One region of the Alcanivorax xiamenensis genome, then DNA from elsewhere that is predicted to be linked to it. Evidence: predicted binding sites of a transcription regulator. Region 1 holds the regulator's gene; each other region holds the start of a gene.
The links. The regulator PhoB, encoded in region 1, activates phosphate uptake and scavenging genes when phosphate is short. The targets are predictions, from matches to a motif close to TGTCATANNNNTGTCANA.

Region 1 (7,714 bases):
GGATGCGCATGGTGACGATCCCGAATCAGTCCTCGGTGCCGAAGGCCTTTCTCGAGTTCGACGATAATGATCGCATGAAACCGTCATCGTTCTATGACCGCATCGTCGACGTGATGGAAGAGCTGATGAAATTCACCCTGCTGGTGCGTGATCGCGGCGACTACCTCACCGACCGCTATTCCGAGCGCAAGGAAAGTGCCACCGAGGTGTCGGCGCGGGTGAATCAGAGAGCCATGTAGCGTCGACACAGCAATTCAGAGTTGGCTACAAGGCCACTGTGGGAAGCTTGCTTGCAAGCGAATGGCCAACGGCCCGGGGGCATTCGCGGCCAAGGCCGCTTCCCACAGGGGGCGAAAGGATCAGAACTCGGCGCGGCGTCGAACCGTCAGCGCCACCATGATCAGCATCCAACCGTTCAACAGCAATTCGATGGCGATGAACAGACCGATCACCCAAGCGCTGGATTCCGGCCATTCGGAGAAAATCATCCCGGCCAGCACCAGGCCCAGAACACCGGTCAGTGCCGGCAGCCAGGGCGAGATCGCAGCGCTCATCTGCCAGGCCAGCAGCAGACGCAGAATGCCGGTCAGAGCCAGGGCGATGGCGATCAGCAGCGTCAGGGCGCCGGCGGCGGCTTGCGGCTGCGACACCACGTACAGGCCCAGTAGGGTATAGAGCAGGCCGATGGCGAGAAACAACAGACTGCGCGGCAGGCCTGATGCGCGGAACGCCTGAACGATCTGCAGCACGCCGCCGAAGATCAGGATCGCCCCGAACCACAACACGCCAACCAAAGTGAACAACCCGACGGCGCCCAGGCCGAGAGTGCCCAGAATCACGAAAGCAATACCGAGGATCAGCAGCTCTTTCCAATGACGGGCCAGTTGCGCGAGCAGCGCGGAGGCGGGATCGGATGTCATGAGGCAGGTCTCCTAGCCAGGCCAGCGTTGGATGGCAAATCCGCAAGGCCCGCTCCGCGCGGGCCTGTTATCGATGGTAGCCGCTCTTCGGCATGACGCCTAGGGATACCATTGCGGCCGCTGGATCTCCACGTTGCGGCTGTCATCGCCGATCCACAGCTGCCCGTCCTGGATCATGGCCTGCAGGCGCATGCTTCGTTGCGCCAGTCCGGCCAGGGTGGTTTCGCTGTCAGTGGCGACATGACGAACGATGAGGTTATCGAAGCGGCGTACCTTGTTGGCCATGCTTTCCCACCACACTTGCGGCGCGCGCGGACCATAGCAATAGACCAGCACTTGCTCAGCCAGGCCGCAGGCCTTGCGCAGCCGTTTTTCGTCCGGCATGCCCAGCTCGATCCACAGCGCCAGGGTGCCGTCCGGGCTGCGCTGCCAAAGATCCGGCTCTTCGGTACTGGAGATGCCGCGGGTGAAAGCCAGATCCTCGTCGGCGTGCAGGGCGAACGCCATCAGCCTCAGCATCATGCGCGACTCGGTTTCCGAAGGGTGCAGCGCCAGCGTCAGGTCATGGGTGGCGTAATAGTCGCGATCCATATCGGAGACGGTGAGTTCGACTTTGTAGATGGTGGCTTTCAGTGCCATGACGACTCCAGCAAGGGGTTACACCAGTGCCCAGATTCCGAAAACGATGAACAGCGCCGCACTGATGCGGTGGGCCCAGCGTTCCAGGCGTTCGCCGGCCAGGCGGTGGGCGACCCAGATCACCGGCAGGTTGGCGGCGATCATACCGGCAGTGCTGCCCAACAGCACGGGCCAGAATTCCTGAAAGCGCACCGCCAGGGCCACCGTGGCCAGCTGCGTCTTGTCGCCGATCTCGGCGATGAAGAACAACACCAGAGCGGTGAGGAAGGGGCCGAATCGGGGATCCGCTTTGACCTCCTCGTCTTTGTCCGGGATCAGCATCCACAGACCAAGGCCAATAAAACCAGCGCCGAGAATCCAGCGCAGCCATTGTTCCGGAATGTGCGTGCTGAGCCAGTCACCGAACCACACCGACAGTCCGTGATTGATCAGCGTGGCGATGACGACGCCGGCGAGGATCGGCCAGGGTTTGCGAAAGCGGCAAACCAGCGCCAGGGACAACAGCTGCGTCTTGTCGCCGATTTCTCCCAGGGTAACCAGCACAGCGGAGGACAGAAAGGCTTCCATCAGCGCGTCTCCCCGGTGGACAAGGCAAGGCGGATGGCGTGGACCTGCCTGTTCTCAAGGCGCGCACGGCCTCGGGAAACTGGGTGGGTCATGGGTAGGACTCCGGGGGCGGGATGACAAACACGAGAGACACTGTCCACTCATCCCGCCCCGCGGTCTGTCAGCAGACAATGTCTCAGGTCTCGTCAATCCGAGGACACGGCCACCATGCGCATTGAGGCGCAACTGTGTTGATGACCGTCAAGGGCGGGGGGCCCAAGCGACTACTCCCCCAAGACGGCGCTAACCATAGCCGTCTTGGGGGAAGCTGGCAACACTATGACGGGTCAGAACAGCCAGCCGCCGATCAGCCGGTCCGGTGCCAGGGCGCCCAGGCCCGCTCCGACCAGACCCAGGTAAGCGCCCACGGTGAAGCGTTTGTGCCGCTCAATCCGTCGTTGGCGGGCGGCGATCAGTGATAACGCCAGACAGATCAGAATCCAGACCGACAACAAGTGGACCGGACCGAAGGTCCCCAGTATGGGCAGAAAGCTGTGGATGCCGAAGGACGACAAGGCCGTGACCGCCATGGCCAGTATCCAGATCCGGCCAAGCAGCCGGTGTTGGCCGCCTCCCTTTTGTGCCGCCAACTGTACCGCGCCAAAAAGCAGGGCGATTAACGCCGCGACCCAATGGACAGTGATCATGGTGCCCCTCCGGGCAAAAGTATATGCTGTGAACATTAGTTTGAAAGGCAAAGTTCACAGTGTCAACATTGGGTGTGAAAAAATGGAGAGAGGGAGTGCTTACCACCACGGAAACCTGCGTGAAACGTTAATTGAGGAAGGGATCGCGTTGCTGGCGGAGAGTGCTGGCGGTGATATCAGTCTGCGCCAGTTGGCGCGCCGGGTCGGCGTTACCGCCAATGCCACCTACCGTCATTTCGCCAATAAGAACGCGCTGCTGGCGGCGTTGGCGGCGGAGGGGTTCCGGCGTTTGCAGGAGGGGCAGGGGGAGGCCGTGCGCCTTGCCGATCCAGGGCAGGGACTGCGGGAAGCGGGACTGGCCTATCTCCGTTTCGCCTGGCGGCACCCGGCGCTGTTCCGCCTGATGTTCGGCCCCACGCTCAGCCATCAGGGGGATGAAGAGCTGACACGGGTGGCCGCGGCTTCCTTCCGGGCGCTGCGTTCCGCCGTGGCGGTGGCGCGGGGCGTGGACGAGGAGGCCGCTGGCGTGGAAGGCGCCACACTGAGAACCTGGGGCCTGGTACATGGACTGAGCCATCTGATGCTGGACGGCCAGTTCGGGTGGCGGGCCGAGTCGCCGCTGGCGGTGGCGGAACAGGCACTGACGGATGCGGTGGATGGACCACTATAATGGCGGCCCGCCAGGCCCTAACCGGAGACCCCGATGAGCGACGATCGTTTTCTTGATATCGAAACCAAACTGGCCTACCAGGAGGATCTGGTGAATGAGTTGAACCGCATTGTCAGCGGTCAGCAGCGTTCCCTGGATGAGCTGGAAAAGGTGTGCCAGCGTCTGGTGGAGCGGGTGGTGGAACTGAACGAGGAGCTCACCGCCCTGCGCATCCAGGACGCGCCGCCGCCGCATTATTGAGGTGATAAGGCATTCGCTGCCAAGGCAGCTTCCCACAGCGGCTTCGTAGCTCCCGTTGTGGGAAGCTGCCTTGGCAGCGAACGGTTTCAACTTGGGCGCTATTGCGCCAACGCGGTGGGTTTGCTCACCAGCCGCTCCTGCGGGAAATGGCAGGTAAAGACGCTGCCCTTGCCCAGTTCGCTGCGAATCTCCAGCCTTGCCCCATGACGGATTAGCACATGCTTGACGATGGCCAGCCCCAGGCCGGTACCGCCGGTCTGTGTCACCCGGCTGTTGTCGGGCCGGTAGAAGCGCTCGGTCAGGCGCGGAATGTGTTTCGGGTCGATACCGATGCCGTCGTCGGAGACGGAAAAATGGGCGCCTTTGTCGTCCTGCCACCAGCGGATCAGGATATGGCCGCCTTCCGGCGTGTACTTCACCGCGTTGGTGATCAGATTGCCGAAGGCGCTTTCCAGTTCCGCCGGGTTGGCCACCAGCCGGGCGGTCTCCGGTACTTCCAGAACAATCTCATGATGCTTGTCCGGCGCCAGTGCCAGGGCGCTCTCGCGCATGCGCTTGAGCATGCCATGCACGGTTACCGCCTGGTGAGTATTGTCGGTATTGGTGCTTTCCAGCCGCGACAGCAGCAGCAAGTCATGCACCAGGGCTTCCATGCGTTGGGACTGGTTGGCCATTTGTGACAGCGCCCGGCGTAACCGGGTTTGTTCTTCCGGCACGGTGTCCTGCAGTGTTTCCAGATAGCCCTTGAGTACGGTCAGCGGCGTTTTCAGCTCATGGCTGACGTTGGCGACGAAATCCTTTCGCATCTCTTCCAGGTGATGCAACCGGGTGACATCGCGGGCCAGGATCAACTGATCACCGACGCCGAACTCGGTGATACGGAATTGCAGGATACGGTTGTCGTCCACCGGCCCGGGGATTTCCAGCGGTTCACGAAAATCGCCCCGGGACAGGTATTCGGTGAAGCGGGGGTGGCGGATCAGGTTGGTGAGCGGCTGGCCGAGATCCTTTTCCTCGTTCAGGCCCATCAGCCGGTGCGCGGCGTGATTCCAGTATTCCAGGTAACCATGGCTGTCGATCAGCACCACCGCGTCTTCCAGCGCATTCACCGATTGCTGGGCGCGAAGAATGATGCCCTGCAGGTTCTCCTGCGCGCGCCTCTCCTGCTGAAACAGGTGTTCCAGCCGGGTATAGAACTCGCCCCACAGCCCGACGCTGTCCGGCGGTTCGGTATGCTCTTCGCGGATCAGCCAGGTGTAGAGGGCAAACAGCTGGCGGGTGCTCCAGATGATGTAGCCGAGCAGGCCCACCACCAGGGGCCAGACGTTCTGTACCGCCAAGGCCGCCACCAGCGACAGCGCGATCAGAACAATGATGCGGTTTACTTCCTTGGCCAGACTGCTTTTCATTGGCCGTTGCTTCCTCTCTGGGCCGTGGCGGAGGGAGAGGCCCGTTCCAGCCGGCGCGATCCGTGCCAGGGCCGTATCAGGACACCTGGGCGGATTTTACCGAAAAGCGATAACCAGTGCCCCGCACGGTCTGAATGAAACCATCAAAGCCATGGGGTGCCAAGGCTTTGCGCAGCCGGCGAATGTGCACATCAATGGTACGGTCCTCCACGTACACATTGGCGCCCCAGACCTGATCCAGCAACTGGGTTCGGGAATAGGCCCGTTCCTGATGGCTCATGAAGAACTCAAGCAGGCGGTATTCGGTGGGGCCCATGTCCACGGGGGTGCCGTGGGCGCTGATGCGATGGCTGACCGGATCCAGACACAGGCCCTGGACGTCGATTTCCTTCTCACCGGCGGCGGCGGAGGAGCGGCGCAGTACCGCCCGGATACGCGCGATCAGTTCGCGGGTGGAGAAGGGCTTGGTGACGTAATCGTCGGCGCCCACGTCCAGTCCCTGGATCTTGTTATCTTCCTCACTTTTGGCGGTGAGCATGATGATTGGCACTTCGCTGGTGTTGTCGTCCCGTTTCAGGCGACGAGCCAGTTCGATACCGCTTATCGAGGGCAGCATCCAGTCCAGCAAGACCAGGTCCGGCCGTTCGTCAACGATGCGTTCGTGGGCCTGCTGGGCGCTTTCGGCTTCGAGCACGTCGAAATCGGCCAGTTCGAGAGCCACGGACACCATCTCCCGGATGGCCGGCTCGTCATCGACAATGAGGATGCGATTTTTTGACATAGTTCGGTCTTCCGCTTTCCCGCCCGGATGTGGGGAGCCTCATTAGATGGCTTTTTTATGACATCTTGATGACAGATTTGCCAACCTTTTCGCCGCCGCTTACGGCATTGCGCCATGCGGCGGCGTTCTCGCGGGGGTCACAAATATTGCAGAAACAGGCCGACGAACACGCAGGCACCCACCCAATGGTTGTTGAGAAAGGCGTGAAAACAGGGCCAGCGCTCCCGATAGCGGATACGCCATTGCTGATGAACGAACAGGGCAAGGGCGCCCAGCAGGCCCAGATACCAGGGCAGGCCGAAGCCCAGGCGCAGCCCCACCAGCACCAGTCCGGCCAGAACCAGGCCCTGGAGAATGCCGATGATCACCTTGTCCAGATCCCCGAACAGAATGGCGGTGCTTTTGATTCCGATCTTGAGGTCGTCCTCGCGGTCGCACATGGCGTATTCCGTATCGTAGGCCACTGTCCACAGCAGATTGATGATGAACAGCAGCCAGGCGATCGGCGGCACGCTGGCGGTTTCGGCACCGAACGCCATGGGAATGGCCCAACTGAAGGCAGCGCCCAGCACCACCTGGGGCAGATTGGTGAAGCGCTTGGTGAATGGATAAAGAATGGCCAGTCCGAGCCCGCCGAACGCCAGCCAGAAGGTGAAGCGGTTGAGGAATAACACCAGGATCAGGGCGATGAACAGCAAGCCCACGAACAATCCCAGGGCCTGTTTGGCGCTCAGGGCGCCGGTGGCCAGCGGACGACCCCGGGTGCGCTCCACCGAACCATCGAAATCACGGTCGGCGAAGTCATTGATCACGCAGCCGGCCGCTCGCATCACGAACACCCCGAGCACGAAGATGGCGATGTTCTTCAGACTCGGCGTGCCGTCAGCAGCGATCCACAGTGCCCACAGCGTGGGCCACATCAGCAGCATGCTGCCGATCGGTCGATCCAGACGCATGAGCTGAATCCAGGGCCACAGCGACGGATAACGGTGTTCCACGAAAGCCAGCATGATTGTTCCTTCTATCTGTTCCCCGACCTATTGTTCTCCGACCAGGGGCCAGAGCGCGGGCAGAAAGTATTCCGCCACCAGTAACGGTCGTCCCCTTTTGACGAAACGGGTCTGGCGCCCCCAGCAGGGCCCGCGGCCGGCTGGCGACAGGCCATGACGGACCCACACCTGATCCCGATGCGCCTCGGGATAACGGTATAACTCACTGCCCAGCGAACGGCCACCCATATGCGCCAGATTGCGGTTGGCCCAGCGCAGACTGAGCAGCGGCAGGACGCTGCGGGCTTCCACCACCGGAGTGCCGCGCAGCATCAGGGTGACTTCCCGGATCAGCGCGATGCGGCGTCCACTCTGGTGCAATTGTTCGCGTTCATAAGTGGCGGGGACCGCCACCAGGGAGCGGGTGTGTTCCACATGAAAAGCGCCGTGGCGGCGCAGACGGACGGTCAGGGAACCGGGATCACCGAGCCAGTCGCGGATGAGCGGTGGGACGGTAAGACGATCCAGTGGGCGCCATTTCGGGTCGGCGTCCAGAGGTGAATTTGGCATAGTGTGACACTCCGCTCTCGACCGGCGGCGTGGACTATGGCGCAAGGCGGCGCGGGGAGCAAGAGAGCGGCACGAATCTGGCAGGGTCGCCGCCAGGATGGGGGTGGTGGTGGTGAGGTTATCGGCCCCGCCGCCATGGTGACATCCGTTGATGTCATTGATTTTTCAGGACGGCGTGGCTACGTTAGCGGGCCCCTGGTTTCCGGCCCCTGGCGCTGTCCGGGATACTGATCAACGAGGTAT
Region 2 (7,714 bases), on a different contig from region 1:
ATGTGGGCATTTTCCGCTCCCTGGTGGCGGCCTGTGATCTGACCGGCGCTGACCAGGCGCGCCTGGAAGACATCTATCTGCGCAAGGCGCGCACCGAACTGAACGCGTTTCTGGCCGAACGGGCGCTGCCGGCGGCGGCCAGCCGGGCGCTGGCGGAATTGCCGTTCCTGGACGGCGACAGCACGGTGTTTGAGCAGGCCCGGGCGTTGCTGGCGGCTTTCCCGGAGGCACTGACGGCGCTGGCCTCCCTTGAGGCGCTGGCCGGCGCCTTGGCTGACAGCCCGGCGCGATTGCACCTGGATCTCGGAGAGCTGCGCGGATATCACTACCATACCGGTGTGGTGCTCGCCGCTTATCTGCCTGGTGACAGCGAACCGCTGGCCAAGGGCGGTCGCTATGACCACATCGGTGAGGTGTTTGGCCGGGCCCGGCCAGCCACCGGTTTCAGCGCCGATCTGAAGAAACTGGCGGCCCTGGCCGCCGTAACCCGGAAGGGCGGTGTGCTCGCCCGGGGCGAGTTGTCCGATGCCTCCTTCGCCGCTGAAGTGGCGGCGTTGCGCGCGGACGGCGAGCGCGTGGTGCTGGCTCTGCCCGGCGCCGATAACGACCCCGGCGAACTGGGGTGTGACCGGCAACTGGTGGCCGCCAACGATGGCTGGACCATTCAACCCATTTCCTCCTGAACAGCGAAGCAGCGATAGCCATGGGCAAGAACGTCGTAATTCTCGGCACCCAATGGGGTGATGAAGGCAAGGGCAAGATCGTCGATCTGCTCACCGATCAGGCGGCCTACGTGGCCCGTTTCCAGGGTGGCCATAATGCCGGCCATACCCTGGTGATTGATGGCAAGAAGACCGTGCTGCATCTGATTCCGTCCGGCATTCTCCGCGACGGCGTGCAGTGCCTGATTGGTAACGGCGTGGTGCTGGCGCCGGATGCGCTGCTCAAGGAGATGCGTGGTCTTGAGGAGCAGGGCGTGCCGGTGCGTGAGCGCTTGCGTCTGTCCGCCGCCTGTCCGCTGATCCTGCCCGTGCACGTGGCGCTGGATCAGGCCCGCGAAGTGGCCCGCGGTGCCCAGAAGATTGGTACCACCGGTCGCGGTATCGGTCCGGCTTACGAAGACAAAGTGGCGCGCCGTGGCGTGCGCCTTGGTGACTTGTTCCACCGGGAACGGTTCGCCGCCAAGCTGGGTGAAGTGATGGATTACCATAACTTCATTCTGCGCGGCTTCTACAATGCCGAGCCGGTGGACTTCCAGAAGACCCTGGACGAGATGCTGGCCATGGGAGAGGAATTGCGCCCCATGGTGTGCGATGTCACCGCCCAGCTGCACGGGGCCCGTGAGCGCGACGAGAACATCATGTTCGAGGGGGCTCAGGGCACTTTGTTGGATATTGATCACGGCACCTACCCCTACGTAACCAGCTCCAATACCACTGCCGGTGGCACCGCCACCGGTTCCGGTTTCGGCCCGCTGTATCTGGACTACGTGCTGGGGATCACCAAGGCCTACACCACCCGGGTGGGCAGCGGTCCTTTCCCCACCGAGCTGTTCGATGAAACCGGCCGTTACCTGGCCGAGAAAGGTCATGAGTTCGGTGCCACCACCGGTCGTGCCCGCCGTTGTGGCTGGTTTGACGCCATTGCGCTGAAGCGGGCCATCCAGATCAACTCCATCAGCGGTCTGTGTCTGACCAAACTGGACGTGCTGGATGGTCTGGAAGAAGTGCGAATCTGTGTGGGATACGAAAACGCCGCTGGCGAGAAGCTGGAATGCGCTTGGGATGCGGACAGCTACGCCGAAGTAACGCCGGTGTACGAATCCCTGCCCGGCTGGAAGGAATCCACCCTGGGTGTGAAGAAACTCGAGGACCTGCCGGAAAACGCGCGGGCCTACCTCAAACGCATCGAGGAAGTGACCGGCGCGCCCATCGATATCATTTCCACCGGCCCGGACCGGGTGGAAACCATCATCAAGCGCAATCCGTTCTCCTGAGTTCGAATTCCGCTGATAAAAAGGCCGGCTATTGCCGGCCTTTTTCATGCTTGTAACTCAGTCCTCGGCGGTGGACCAGTCCAGACGGATTTCGTAGCCGTCGATGCGCTTTTCCGGTTTCAGAGGAGCGATCTCGTCCGGGTTGATATGGCGGAAGACGTTCTCCGCCGGCGCCAGGGTCGCATCGCGTCCGTACAGGAAGCTCTGCTCCTCGACGATCAGCTTGTAGGCCTTGTTCAATGACAGGGCACGATCCTGGCTCGGTGTGATCAGCTCGTGCACATCGGCCTTGGCGACTTTCTCCAGATCGACCTCGCCGTCCTCGTTGAACCAGCGTGCCCGCATCTCGTCATTTTCGCGGAACTCATTGCCGCCGCCGACCAGATCTAGGTATTGGGCGATCTCGCCCAGGGGCTGATTCATTGCCGGTGCATCGCGCATGCCGTGCAGGTTGATATAGCCCCAGCCTTCCGCCCCGGTGACTTTGCGCGGAAATGCGAAGGTCTGATCGATGGTGGTACCGACGGTGGTGTGACAGCCCATGCAGAAACGCTGCTCCTGGTTGCTCTGAGGGCGCAGGGTGCCGTCCGCCTTTTCGATGAAGCCCAACACCATCCAGCCAAAGCCGTTGTCCATGCCACGGTCTCCGTGGTCGGTATAGGTCGGCAAGTTGCCTTCGGCCTTTTCCTGGTGTTCGTTGCCGTACAATGATTTCAACTGGGCATTATTGAAAGAACGTATCTTGTTCATGTAGCGCACTTCCTTCATGCGCCGGGGAATGCCGATGTTGCCCTGATCGTCCACGCCGACGTAACGCACGGTATGAAGAAACTCGATGCCGGCGGGATAGAGCATATCGGTGACGGGTACGTCCTTGGCGTTGCCGAGATAATGATCCCGCCGCAGCATTTCGCGGGCGGTGGTCACGGTACCGTCGCCGTCCAGATCCGCGCAGACCATGGTTTCATCGATGGCTGGCGTGGTGATGCTGTCCAGCTCCTTAATCGCCATCTCCATCAGCGAGAGGTTGGCCAGATAGACGTCCCGGGACTCGCCGGCCTGGCAGGTGCTGGTGCGGAATTTCTCGGGCAGTCGCACCATGACATCGTCGGTGCTGCCGTTGGTGGGCCAGAAGGTGCTGGGAAGAGGTTTGTAGTTGAACGCCACCCAGTGGCTGCCGTCGCGGGCGAAGCCCAGGTTGTCGAAGGCGGTGGCGCCTTCCTGCAGATCGCGGATGTAAGGAACCGGGCCTTTCCAGTCGTTGCTCTCGGCCAGCGCCTTCATGTAAGGCGTGTAGTTATCCCCATTGATATAGCGAATGATGTCGTGGTCCGACATCCTGGCCACGGCGTCGCGGCGGTCCACGAACAGGTTGAGCCAGTGATTGGTCTCTCCCAATTCGGAAAAATCGTAGCTGCCTTGCAGATAACCATCCCACATGGTGTTGGGGCGAGTCCGGTCCGGATAGGTCTGATGGCAGGTGTAGCAGGGATTGAAGTCGCCTTCGGTGCGGGTATAGCACTGCGGCGGAATCGGCGCTTCCTGATTGTAGATGCGGTTGAGGTCCGGTGGAATTTGCCGTTGGGGCCCAGCGTTCCCGGCGGCCTCGACCGTGCGGTTTTCCACTTGGCCGGCCTGGTCGCAGGCGGCCAGAAGCAGGCCGGCGAGCAAGGGCACGAAGGTGTATTTCATCGGGATAAACCTGTTGCAGCGAGACGACAAGGGGGAGGGCGCCTGAGCGCTCCTCCCCCCTTGGACGGTGAAACCGGGACGATCAGGATTCCGGATCCAGCAGCCAGACCATGTTGTTTTCGTGTTTGTTGGTGTCTTCGCCGATCAGCACGCGACCGTCATTCATGACCGCCACGTTATCCGGGCCGGACAGGCCATTCACGCTGCAGGTGTTGGCTTCGTCGGTGGGATCATAGGGGCCGCCGAGTTCCACCATATCCAGTCGGGATACGTTGTAGTCCGCTTCCAGAGGCATGCGGAACACGCCGCCGCAACGGGCGTCGTCGTTGGTCAGTTGAATGGCGCCTTCTTCGTCCAGCATGGCGCCGGAGATGTCGGACATGGCCACGTAGACGTAGGCCTGAGGGCCCTCGCCCTCGACGCTGGCCTTGGCCAGGGCCGGGTTGATGTTGATCCCTTCCATCTTGTTGAACTCGCCGGTGGCGCCCAGTTTTACCGCCGCCTTACGGGACTCCAGGAAGGCCACGCGGTTGTCGCCGAACGGATTGGCGGCGACGTCACCGCTGCCGTCCAGGTCCTGGTTCAGTTTGCTTTCCGCCCAGTCGTTGATCTGCTGATCGCTGATATAGCTGTTCTCACCTTCCACGTAGTCGGCGGCGGTGATGTCGTCGTAATCGGCGACCCAGTCTTTGATCTGGTCGTTGCCGCCATGGGCCAGCTCAACCCACTCCAGATCGAAACCGGCCTGGGCGGCGTCCATGGGAATGGCGTCGGAGGTGACCTTGGCGGCGTAGAGGGTGCCGCTGCTCAGGTCGCCCGCGTTGTCGGCGACGAACTTGAACATGATCACACCGCCGCCATCGTCGCTCATGTACACCGTTTTCTGGTCCGGCATCACCACGGCGTTTTCATGGGAGTAACGTCCCAGAGTGAAGTGCTTCACCGGGGTGGGGGTGCCGGTGGGATCGGTGATTTCGACGATGTAGCCGTAGTTATACGGGTTCGGGTAGGCAGCGGTGTAGTCGGAATTGGCTTTGCCGGCCAGATAATCCGCCAGATCCTGCACTCCGCCTTCGCCGGGTGCGTTCCAGCTCGCGGTTTCGTCAAAGTAGAGCTCTTCGGAGGTCAGCGGAGTGTTCCAGGGAGAAACCGTTCCGAAGCAGTTAACCCAGGTGCCGTGCACGGCGGAGAAGTCCACCATGGACGCATCGTTACCGTGCACCACCCAACGGCCTTCCGCGGTGCGGATCAGGTGCAGACGGCTCATTCCGCCGGGACGGTCTTCCCAGTTGGTGAACAGATAGCCTTCGTCCTCGCTGACTTGGACCCAGCCGTTGAAATCGGGGTCATTGGAAACACGGATCAGGGCGGTGCCGTCGTTTACTTCGATGGCGCCCAGACCGGTGCCAGGGGTGCCGGCCCAGGACTGGCCTTGCTGTCCCAACACGTTGTAGCGGCCTACCGCCACGCGCATGATTTGTTTCTCTTCATCGGTTTCCGGAACGGAAATCGACTCGAAGTGCTCATGGATGTCCGCCCCTTCGATCAGTCCCACGGTGGCGTGTTTATAGACGTGCCCTTCGCCATCAACGGTGACGTTGGCATCGGACGGATGCTGGATGTTGGTGAAGACCTCACCGTCCTCTTTCATGAACAGACCGGTGGCTTCCGAACCCAGCGGCAGGGTGGCGATACGGGTCAGCCGCTCCATCCGCGGCTGCGGGTCAGGGTTGCCGTCGTTATCACTATCGCTTCCGCAACCGGTCAGTGCCATGGAGATGGCAACAGCCAGCGCGCCCAGTTTAAAAGCGTCGTTCCTCAGAGACATGAATAGCTCCGTCTACTATTGTTTGGAATTGGGGTGGCGATCAGGGTGAGGCGGGGAAATGGCGTTTTAATGAGAGAAAAATGACGAAAATATTTCGCCATGATGGGAGGTGCCGGCAACGGAGCGGTCACCGTTGGTTGGGGTGAGGAAAGGAGGTCTCAGGTTGGAATTGGTGTAACTCGGCTTTGTATCGTTATATCGTTACATTTAGCGAAAGATGTCCGCGATTTAGCGGCACATTCCTGGGGGTATCTCAAAACTGTCATAAAGATTTTGAATACTCCATGCCGGGGTGGCCCTCTCCCAGTGGGGCTCGAAGACATGACGATGAGACAGGAAGTGCCGATGAAAATGCTCAAGATGGCGGGGCTCGCTCTCGCCGTAACGCTGACTGGCTGCGGCAGTGACAGCGACAATAACGATGCGCCACCGCCCGCCGCCAAGAAAAACGTGCTGTTCTTCCTCGGTGATGGCATGGGTATCACCACGCTGACCGCCATGCGCATCTTCGAAGCCGGTGAGGCGGGCAGTATCACCATCGATACGCTGCCGGAAACCGCTTTCGTTCGCACCTACTCCGCGGATGGTCAGGTGACCGACAGCGCGCCCTCCATGGCCGCTTACATGACCGGCGTGAAGATGAAGAATGAAGTCATCTCCATGACCACCGAAACCAATGCCTACGCACCGGACGGGTCTCAGTACGTGGATGCCGACGGCAACAGCACCTGTGAGCAAGGTAATGGCGCTCCGGTGGAAACGCTGCTGGAAATGATGAAAGGGCAGGGCTTCGCCACCGGCGTGGTTACCACCACCCGGGTTACCCACGCCACTCCGGCAACCACCTACGCCCATATCTGTAATCGCAATGGTGAAAACACCATCGCGGCGCAAATGGTACCGGGGGGAGAAGGCTTCAATGCCGCCCTTGGCGATGGCGTTGACGTCGTCCTCGGTGGCGGCCGTCGTCACTTCCTGCCCGCGGATCAGAGTGGTCGTCGCACCGACGGTCGTAATCTGATTGAGGAAATGCGGACCGCCGGCTATCAGTACGTGGACAGCACCGACGCTTTGATGGGCGTGACCGACGATACCGCGAAGCTGCTCGGCATCTTCACCAGCAGCGACATGAGCTATGAGCTGGATCGTATTCCCACGCAAGAGCCGAGCCTGGCCGAGATGACCGGTAAAGCCATCGACATGCTCAGTACTCGTGACAATGGCTTCTTCCTGATGGTGGAAGGCGGCCGTATTGACCATGCTCTTCATGCCACCAGCGGCAAGCGCGCGCTGACCGACGGTATTGCGTTCGATAACGCGGTAAAAACCGCGCTCGATAAAATGGAAGAGATCGATCCCGGGCTTGAAAACACGCTGATCGTGGTAACCGCGGACCATGACCACACCCTGGTGATCAATGGCTATGCCGAGCGTACCGGCAAGACCACCGAGGACCACGCGGGCGTTCTGGGCATGGTTCGTAACTACGCCAACGGTCCGAACAAAGGGGAGCCGCGCACCGATGTTGATGGTAACCCCTACACCATTCTCGGTTTCGGTAATGGCCCGAATCGTCCCGCTACCCGCGTCGCGTTGACGGAGACCCAAACCGCCGCGGATGACTACCTGCAGGAAGCGGTCATTCAGCTCAGCAGTGAAACCCACGGTGGTGGTGACGTATTCCTGGGGGCGGTTGGTATGGGGGCCGACGTTTTCCACGGTGTCATCGACAACACTGAAGTCTTCGGCAAGATCAAGGCCGCTCTGGATCTGGATTGAACCGCCAATTAAAGCAGGAGAGAAACATGAAACGTTCCGTTATTGGCGGTGCACTGATCTGCTGTGCCGCCACTCTGATGACCCAGCCGGTCAACGCCGCTCAGGCCAAGAATATTATTTTCTTCCTCGGCGATGGCATGGGCCCGGTTACTCAGACCGCCGCTCGCATCTACGCTGGTGAAAAGGCCGGTCTGGAAGTGCCGGAGACCCATAAGCTGGCGATGGAAAAGCTGGGCTACGCCGCGCGTATCAAAACCTACTCCGAGGATGCTCAGACCACCGACAGCGCTCCCGGCATGGCCAGCTACATGACCGGTATGAAATCCAAGAACGAAGTGATTTCGATGACGCCGGATGCCAACCCCAACGATGACGATGGTAATCCGTACCAGAACAATGGTGACAGCCTGTGCCCGGAA
Region 3 (7,714 bases), on a different contig from region 1:
ACGGTGACGATCATGCTCGGGTTCATGATGCCCCGGTAAAGCTTGCGCTCCATGATCTTGAAACGCTCGCGACTGACCTGATCCTCGGCCATGGCGTGATACACGAACAGGCGTGGAAGGTAAAAAATACCAGCGAACCAGCATATAACCGCAATCAAATGAAAGGCTTTCAGCCACAAAAACATGGGGCGGGGCTCCTTGTAGCGGAAGCAGCCCAGTGGCTGTACCGGGCTTCCGGGCGTACACTATAACGGCTTTTTAATGGAGCCTGCTCATGATCTTTACGCCACCGCGCCGGTGCTCCCTTCTCACCTGGTGGACAGTGTCGTCAGGTCGTGATTCCGATTGTGCGGTGTAGTCAATCTACATAAACAGGCGTAATCGCGGGCTGGCGGCAAAATACCCGGAGGGCACAAGGGGCGCCCGTCCCTTCGGGTTGCGCTGGAAAAGGCGCCATGCTGCGTTACGGACTTTGATTTTGGAACCACCAGAGCCTGCAGTCCCCACGCCTTGCCTGGCGCCTTTTCCAGCAGCAACGCGGTGGTGTAAAGATCATGAGCAGGCTCCCAATAATCACGTCCGGGTTGGCGGAGGGCTGGCCGGGGTGTGCTTTTCTGCTCGGGGAGTCTAGTGAAGAGAAGACCGCGTTCCGGCCGGCTGTTACGTTATTACTTCTTTCGCACGCGGCGCCTTACGCGCAGGCAATTGGGCACCATTCAGGACTGGAAGCTGCGCGCCGTGTTCTGGATCGGTGCTCTGCTGGTGGGGTTGCTGGTGGTGGGGTTCGCCTGGGCGGTGGAACTGGCTGCGGAAACCTTCAATCGCATTCACGCTTATTCGCCTTACATTCCTGTCGCCATGACCCCGCTGGGGATGATGGTGATCATCTGGCTGATGCGCCGCATGGGGCCGGAAGCCCAAGGTAGCGGGATTCCTCAGGTATTGGTGGTGCTCAAGCAACGCTACCATTGGTTGCGCCCCACCTTCCTGTCGCTGCGGGTGATCGCGCTGAAGTTCGTTCTCACCGTGCTCGGGGTGCTGTGTGGCGCCAGCATCGGCCGCGAAGGCCCGAGTGTGCAAATCGGCGCCGCGATGATGTATTCGGTGGGCCAGGTGGGGCGGCTGCAACAAAAATACGTGGATAACGCTCTGATCGTCGCCGGCGGCGCGGCCGGGGTATCGGCGGCGTTCAACGCTCCGTTGGCCGGGATCGTGTTCGCCATTGAGGAGCTGTCCGGCTCCTTCGAGCAGCGCACCAGCGGTACCCTGATTCTGGCCATCATTCTCTCGGGGGTGGTGGTGCTGATGATCAACGGCCATTACAGCTACTTTGGCCATCCCCAGGGCGATCTGGAACTGACCGCCAACTGGCTGGCCATTGGCGTGGTGGCGCTGATTTGCGGCTTGCTGGGCGGTTTGTTCAGTCGTTTGCTGATCAGCGGCAGTCGCTGGCTGACACCGCACGCCGTCAGACATCCGTATCGGGTAGTATTCCTCTGCGGCGTGGTGTTGGTGGCTCTGGGGCTGCTTACCGGAGGCGCCACCTATGGCAGCGGGTACGAAGAGGCGCGCAGCCTGCTGGATGGGGAGCATATTGGCGACTGGTCCTTCCCGCTGGCGAAAATGGGCGCGACTCTGGTGTCCTATTTCACCGGGCTCCCCGGAGGCTTGTTCTCGCCCAGCCTGGCGGCTGGCGCCGGCATTGGCAGCGCCGTGAGCGGCTGGTTCCCGGAGGCCTCGGTGGTCGGCATTACCGTGGTGGCGATGGCGGCGTTTCTGGCCGGCGTGATTCAGCGGCCAATCACTTCCTTTGTGATTGTTATGGAACTGACCGGTAACCGACATGATCTGCTGTTGTCTCTGATGGTGGGCGCGTTTTTGTCCGCCGCGGTGTCGAAGCTGGTATGGTCGCGTCCATTATACGATTCCCTGGCGGAACGCATGGCCAACGGTGCGGGGATGGCGGCGGAGGGGAGGCGTCCCGCGAGTGAGGACAAGGCGGTCTGAGGGCCTGTTCAGGCTCTATTCGCCGACGCGCCGGAGGTTCCTGTTTACCCGGTAGTACCCGGGGTAGCGTGTCGTTGGGTCGCGATCCCGACTGTACGCAGTTCTCATTCCGCATGGGCTGGCGGCAACAGATCTTAAACAGACTCTGAGTTGCCGGGCCGGATGGCCCTGCCTATTATTTTCCCGTTCCGGTGGCCTGAACGGTCAGGAGCTCGGGGGAATTATCTATTTTGGAGCATTCTATGGCCTTGGCCGAAACGGCAAACAAGCACGGGGCACGCATCGCTAATGGCGATAGCGGGTTGTGGTCCTGATGGCGAAGTGGGGCGTGAAGAACCGATTGGACGATGTGGTGCTGGTACCGGTCAGCCCCTCCACCCAGCGGCGGCGGCGTTTGCTGGCGGGCCTGGCGGTATCGTTACTGTGCCTGGTGTGTCTGGTGGGTGGCGGCGCTTTGGTCTGGTGGTACGGTGTGCCGGGGCTGTCGGTGATCGCCGGCGACACTCGCGAAGGCGAGGATGACGGTCCCGCCCGGCGCTCTTTGCACCAGGTCAAACAGGAGTTGGATCAGGCCCGGAAGGAACTGGCGGTGTACCGTACCGAAGCTCAGGTGGGGGAGCAGGCGCGGGAGCAATTGCGCCAGGAGATCCGGGGCTTGCGGGATCAGCAGGCGGAATTGGAACAGGCGGTCTCGTTCTACAAGAATGTGATGTCCCCCAGCGATGAAGATCACGGGTTGGTGGTGCAAAAACTGGAACTGAGCCCCGCGGAGGGTGAGCGGCGGGTGCGTTATCGCCTGGTGCTGGTACAGACCGGGGAAAACCGTGATGCTTTGTCCGGCCGCGTCAGTTTCACCCTGCGCGGCAGCCGCGAAGGCGAAGCGTTCACCGCCGATGCGGCTGATTACCTGGAAGAGCACAGCGAGGACAGGTTTCAGTTCCGGTATTTCCAGGAGCTTTCGGGTATCGTAACGGTGCCCGCGGAACTGCAGGTGTCATCTCTGGAGGTGACCGCCACGGCATCCGGGCGAAGGACCGCGCAGTCGGAACAGCGACTGCCTTGGTAAGGTTCCTGGGGGAGTGGGACGTGTTCCGATGCGCCCCGGCAAAACGATAATCATCAGGAGACAACGGTGTTGGGTCGAGACAAGAAAGGCAATAGTCAAGGCTTTCGCGACCACACCCTGATCGCCGCTAGTGCCCGCATCTTGGGGGATGTGGAATTCACCGGTGGCCTGCATATTCAGGGGGAAGTGGAAGGGAATATTCGTGCCGGTGATGACGGCGGACAACTGATCATCGGGGAGACCGGAGTGGTGCGTGGCGAGATACAGGTGCCACGGGTCACCATCAATGGCAGGGTGGAGGGCGACGTCAGCGCCGCCGAGCATCTGGAACTGGCCAGCAAGGCGTCGGTGGACGGCAACGTCTACTACATCATGCTGGAAATGGTGATGGGAGCCCGGGTTAACGGTAAGCTGGTGCGTATGGACGAGGAACGGCGGAATCTGCCGGCTCCCGGGCAAAAAGCCGGAAAGCAGGTCGAGGCGGATCCGGCGGAAACCGTCTGAGCCATCGGGCCTGTCGCGGTCTGACGCGTGTCGAGTGGCGAGATTCCTGGCGAGAGCGCAGTCGCTGTCAGCGATGGAGCGGACTGGTGGTTTCCGTGTTGGCCCTCGGGTGTATTGATCCGGGGGCGTCGGAACGATTCCGGTGTGACGGGTGACGAAGGGGGGGGGGGGGCTTGCTATTCTTGACTAAAACACTCAGGTATTGGACCATGCTCGCCCTGGATATGAAGTGATCATGATGAGCGAATCCGCACCTATTACCCTGACCGAACGCGCGGCTCAGAAAGTCCAGGAGCTGCGTGATGACGAAGGCAATCCCAATCTGAAGCTGCGGGTGTACATCACTGGCGGCGGTTGTGCGGGATTCTCCTACGGTTTTACTTTCGATGAGCAGGTTAACGACGACGACACCTCGGTGGACCGGGAGGGCGTGACCCTGCTGGTGGACGCCATGAGTATCCAGTATCTGGATGGCTCCGAGGTGGACTATGAGCAGGGGCTGATGGGTTCCCGGTTCGTGGTCAATAATCCCAATGCGGCCACCACTTGCGGTTGCGGTTCGTCCTTCTCTGTGTAAATCTCCCAAGGGCAATCGCCGTGCGAGACACTCTTGGCGGATCGTCATAAAACCGTCACCAAACAGTCAAATCATTGTCTCCACGGGCATGGATGCTGGAGGCATGATGATTCAGCGACCCAGTTTCCAACGTATGACCGCCGCCGACGTGCGTGCCATGTGCTGGTTGTCCAAACAGCCCCGGGCCGCCCGTTGGGCGAAGGTGGCGCGCCTGGTTTCCCGTCTTGGCGATGGGCCCCTGTATGTGGTGCTGGTGGCTCTGGTCTGGACTTTGCTGGATGGCATCGGCACGGTGTTCGCTCAGGCGGCGGCGATTGCCTACGTCATTGAGGTGCCGGCGTTCATGCTGCTGAAGAATCTGATTCGCCGCCCACGTCCGGCGGACAGCGTGGAAGCCCTTAACGCCTTCATCAAACCGGCGGACCGATTCAGCTTCCCGTCGGGGCACACTGCTGCGGCTTCCGTGATGGCCACCCTGATTTGTGTCTTCTTTCCGGCACTGGCGCCCATGGCCGTGTTGTTCGCTCTCATGGTGGGTGCTTCACGTGTACTGCTGGGCGTGCACTATCCGACGGATATCCTCGCTGGCGCCACTCTGGGCGTCTCGTCCACGCTGAGTGCGCTGTGGATTCTCGGGAGCGTGTAATCAGGGGAGTGTGAGCTGGCCAAGCACCGCGGCCCGGCTGGCTCCGGTAACGGACGGTGCATTTCCCGTTTCCCCTTCGATTCTGGCCCAGGCCAGCCAGGCAAAGGCGCTGGCCTCCACCCAGTCCGGATGCAGACCAAAACCCTCGGTGGAACGTACTGGAATTCCAAGCAGCGTGGAAAGGCGGGCCAGTAAATGCTGGTTGTGAGCGCCCCCTCCGCAGACCAGCAGCTGTTGCGGCGCGAAATCCTCGACGGCGTCGGCGATGCTGCGGGCGGTCAGCTCCGCCAGGGTGCTTTGGACCTGCTGAGCGTTGGCGTCCGCCGGCAAATGCCGCCGCAGCCAGTCCTCGTTGAAATGCTCACGGCCGGTGCTTTTGGGCGGAGGTAGCTGAAAATAAGGGTCGGCCAGCAGGGCGCTCAGTAGATCCGGCAGGAGGGTGCCGCCGGCCGCCCAGGCGCCGGATTGATCATAGGGTTCGCCCTGGTGCTGTTGCACCCAGAGGTCCATCAGAACATTGCCGGGGCCGGTGTCGAAGCCGCCAATCAATTCCCCTCCATCCAGCAGGGAGACGTTGGCCATGCCGCCGATGTTGACCACCGCGACCCGTGGCGCCACCGCCCCGAACAGCTGCTGATGGAAGCGGGGAACCAAGGGGGCTCCCTGGCCGCCGAGCACCATGTCTTTATTGCGGAAATTGCTCACCACCGGGATGCCGGTGTGGACGGCGAGGGTGTCCGGGCAACCGAGCTGAACGCTGAAACCCGGATCGCCGGGGCGATGGCGGACTGTCTGGCCATGACAGCCGACGGCGTGGATTTGATCAGGTTGGTGACCGGACCGGGCCAGCAAGGCCCGCGTGGCGTGAGCATAGGCATCGCCGAGCCGCCGATGAAGGCGGCCGGCTTGATCGATCTCATCCGGGCCACCGCGACACAGCCTCAGGATGTCGTCACGCAAGGTGTCGGGTAAGGGGAAGCCCTGGTGGGTGAGGAGTTGGAAATCCCGCTTGCCGATGCGGGCCAGCACAGCGTCGATGCCATCGACGCTGGTGCCGGTCATCAAACCGATGTAGAGCCCGTCACCGGACATCGCTGCGTGCCAGGGTGGCGGCGCCGGCGAACAGGGTCATCTGCGAGTTGATTCGACGCACCTGGGTCAGGTACTGCTCCTTGTTCCCCGGGCTGACGCCCTGTGCCTTGGGCAGAGGGACGGTTTGCGGGTTGCGATGCGTGCCGTCAATGCGGAACTCATAGTGCAGGTGCGGGCCGGTGGCGAGGCCGGACGAACCCACATAGCCGATGGTCTGGCCCTGGTTGACCCGTGTGCCCACGCGAATGCCCTTGGCGAAGCCCCGCATATGGGCGTACAGAGTGGTGTAACGACGGCCGTGCTGAAGGATGACCACATTGCCATAGCCGCCTTTCACACCGGCGAAGATCACCTTGCCTTTGCCCGCGGCCTTGATTGGCGTGCCGGAAGGGGCGGCGTAGTCGGTGCCCTTGTGCGCGCGGATGGTGTTCAGTACCGGGTGACGACGCCCCGGGTTAAAGCCGGAGCTGATGCGGGAAAACGCCACCGGGGTGCGAATGAAGGCCTTGCGCATGGAGTTACCCTCGGCGTCCAGGTACGCCATGGCGCCGTCTTCATCCTCATACTGATAAGCCGTGAGGTGGCGGCCCCGGTTCCAGAACTCGGCGGCCAGAATGTCGCCTTCGCCCACTTTCTCGCCGTCCAGGTACAGCTCCTCGAAGAGCACGCGGAAGCGATCTCCAGGGCGAATGTCGAGAACGAAATCCACATCCCAGCCGAAGATGTTGGCCAGTTGCATGGTCAGATTGTCGCTCATGCCGGCGGCCTGGCCGGCCAGGAACAGAGAGCTGTTGATGGTGGCATCGGCGAAGCGGACGCGGCGCTGGTACTCGCGCTGCTCGCTGCTGGCTTGCCAGCTACCGTCCCCGGTAAGGGTGGCGGTAATGGTCTGAATCCTGGAGGGCTTGTATTTCAGAGCCTGCAGTTCGCCCTGGTCGTTGAGCAGAACCTCGAAGGTCTGGCCGGGGCGGATATTCTTGAGGTCTCGCAGGCGCTGGTCGCCGGTCACCAACCGATGAACCTGAGTGGCGGTGACGCCGCGGTCCTGCAGCAGGCGGCCCAGGGTGTCCCCCGAGGCCACGGTGATGGTTTCCCATTGAGGGGCAGGCTCGGCGGGCGTCGGTTCGGAGGCGAGTTCACTGGCCGGTGTGGCGCTGGGGGTTGCCGCCGGGCCCGGCTCGGCGGCGGTTGGCGGATTGCCAGCGGCTTCGAGGTTCAAATTCAGGGTCTGGGGGCGTTCGGGTCGACTCTCTCCGGATTCCGGTAACAGGGTCACAAGGGTGACGATTAGAACAAGGCTTCCGGAGAGCAAAAGGTGGGTGCGGGGAAAGTGGCGCACCGATCGACCGAGGGCGGATATATGTTTTCTCATGCTGTAAGTAGCGCTCTGAGTTTGTGCCGCCTGAGGCGATGAAAAAAATATTGCAGCAAAGATACCTGTCTTTATATGTCTTTTACAACTATTCCAAGGTGCTACAATGCCGCGTTTCAAACAGACTGGTGTTATTGGAGCACCAGCTAGTGGCGCCGGTTCCCTGACTTTCGGGCGGGAAAAGAGGCGCGAATATGGAAAGGCAGAGGCAATCGATGACTGATGTGGATCAACAACTGGCGCTGATTCGCCGGGGCGCGGATGAGATTATTCAGGAAGACGAGCTGCGGGCTCGTCTGGAAAGCGGGCGCCCACTTCGCATCAAAGCCGGCTTTGATCCCACTGCTCCGGATCTGCACCTGGGTCATACCGTTCTGATCAATAAACTCCGCCATTTCCAGGATCTGGGGCACCAGGTGATCTTCCTGATCGGTGATTTCACCGGAATGA

Region 2: A6D6_RS03545 (alkaline phosphatase) is a predicted target of PhoB. The motif match lies at 5,766-5,783, and genes of this name have one in related genera.
Region 3: A6D6_RS20190 (phosphatase PAP2 family protein) is a predicted target of PhoB. The motif match lies at 4,197-4,214, and genes of this name have one in related genera.

Annotation. Positions count from the first base shown of each region.
Region 1 covers NZ_AQPF01000001.1:268,962-276,675, forward strand. The annotation lists gene arsH (arsenical resistance protein ArsH) at 1-239, shown strand, start outside; gene A6D6_RS01195 (HdeD family acid-resistance protein) at 360-920, opposite strand; gene A6D6_RS01200 (YaeQ family protein) at 1,020-1,559, opposite strand; gene A6D6_RS01205 (TMEM165/GDT1 family protein) at 1,578-2,126, opposite strand; gene A6D6_RS01210 (DUF2306 domain-containing protein) at 2,453-2,812, opposite strand; gene A6D6_RS01215 (TetR/AcrR family transcriptional regulator) at 2,895-3,482, shown strand; gene A6D6_RS01220 (SlyX family protein) at 3,516-3,722, shown strand; gene phoR (phosphate regulon sensor histidine kinase PhoR) at 3,821-5,131, opposite strand; gene phoB (phosphate regulon transcriptional regulator PhoB) at 5,208-5,912, opposite strand; gene ubiA (4-hydroxybenzoate octaprenyltransferase) at 6,050-6,922, opposite strand; gene A6D6_RS01240 (chorismate--pyruvate lyase family protein) at 6,950-7,471, opposite strand.
Region 2 covers NZ_AQPF01000003.1:154,472-162,185, reverse strand. The annotation lists gene A6D6_RS03565 (ATP phosphoribosyltransferase regulatory subunit) at 1-683, shown strand, start outside; gene A6D6_RS03560 (adenylosuccinate synthase) at 704-1,996, shown strand; gene A6D6_RS03555 (Aq_1262 family (lipo)protein) at 2,054-3,688, opposite strand; gene A6D6_RS03550 (PhoX family protein) at 3,771-5,516, opposite strand; gene A6D6_RS03545 (alkaline phosphatase) at 5,838-7,295, shown strand; gene A6D6_RS03540 (alkaline phosphatase) at 7,322-7,714, shown strand, end outside.
Region 3 covers NZ_AQPF01000066.1:6,605-14,318, forward strand. The annotation lists gene hemJ (protoporphyrinogen oxidase HemJ) at 1-185, opposite strand, end outside; gene A6D6_RS20170 (chloride channel protein) at 631-2,007, shown strand; gene A6D6_RS20175 (DUF6776 family protein) at 2,336-3,073, shown strand; gene A6D6_RS20180 (bactofilin family protein) at 3,140-3,577, shown strand; gene erpA (iron-sulfur cluster insertion protein ErpA) at 3,816-4,154, shown strand; gene A6D6_RS20190 (phosphatase PAP2 family protein) at 4,258-4,800, shown strand; gene A6D6_RS20195 (anhydro-N-acetylmuramic acid kinase) at 4,801-5,892, opposite strand; gene A6D6_RS20200 (peptidoglycan DD-metalloendopeptidase family protein) at 5,882-7,168, opposite strand; gene tyrS (tyrosine--tRNA ligase) at 7,480-7,714, shown strand, end outside.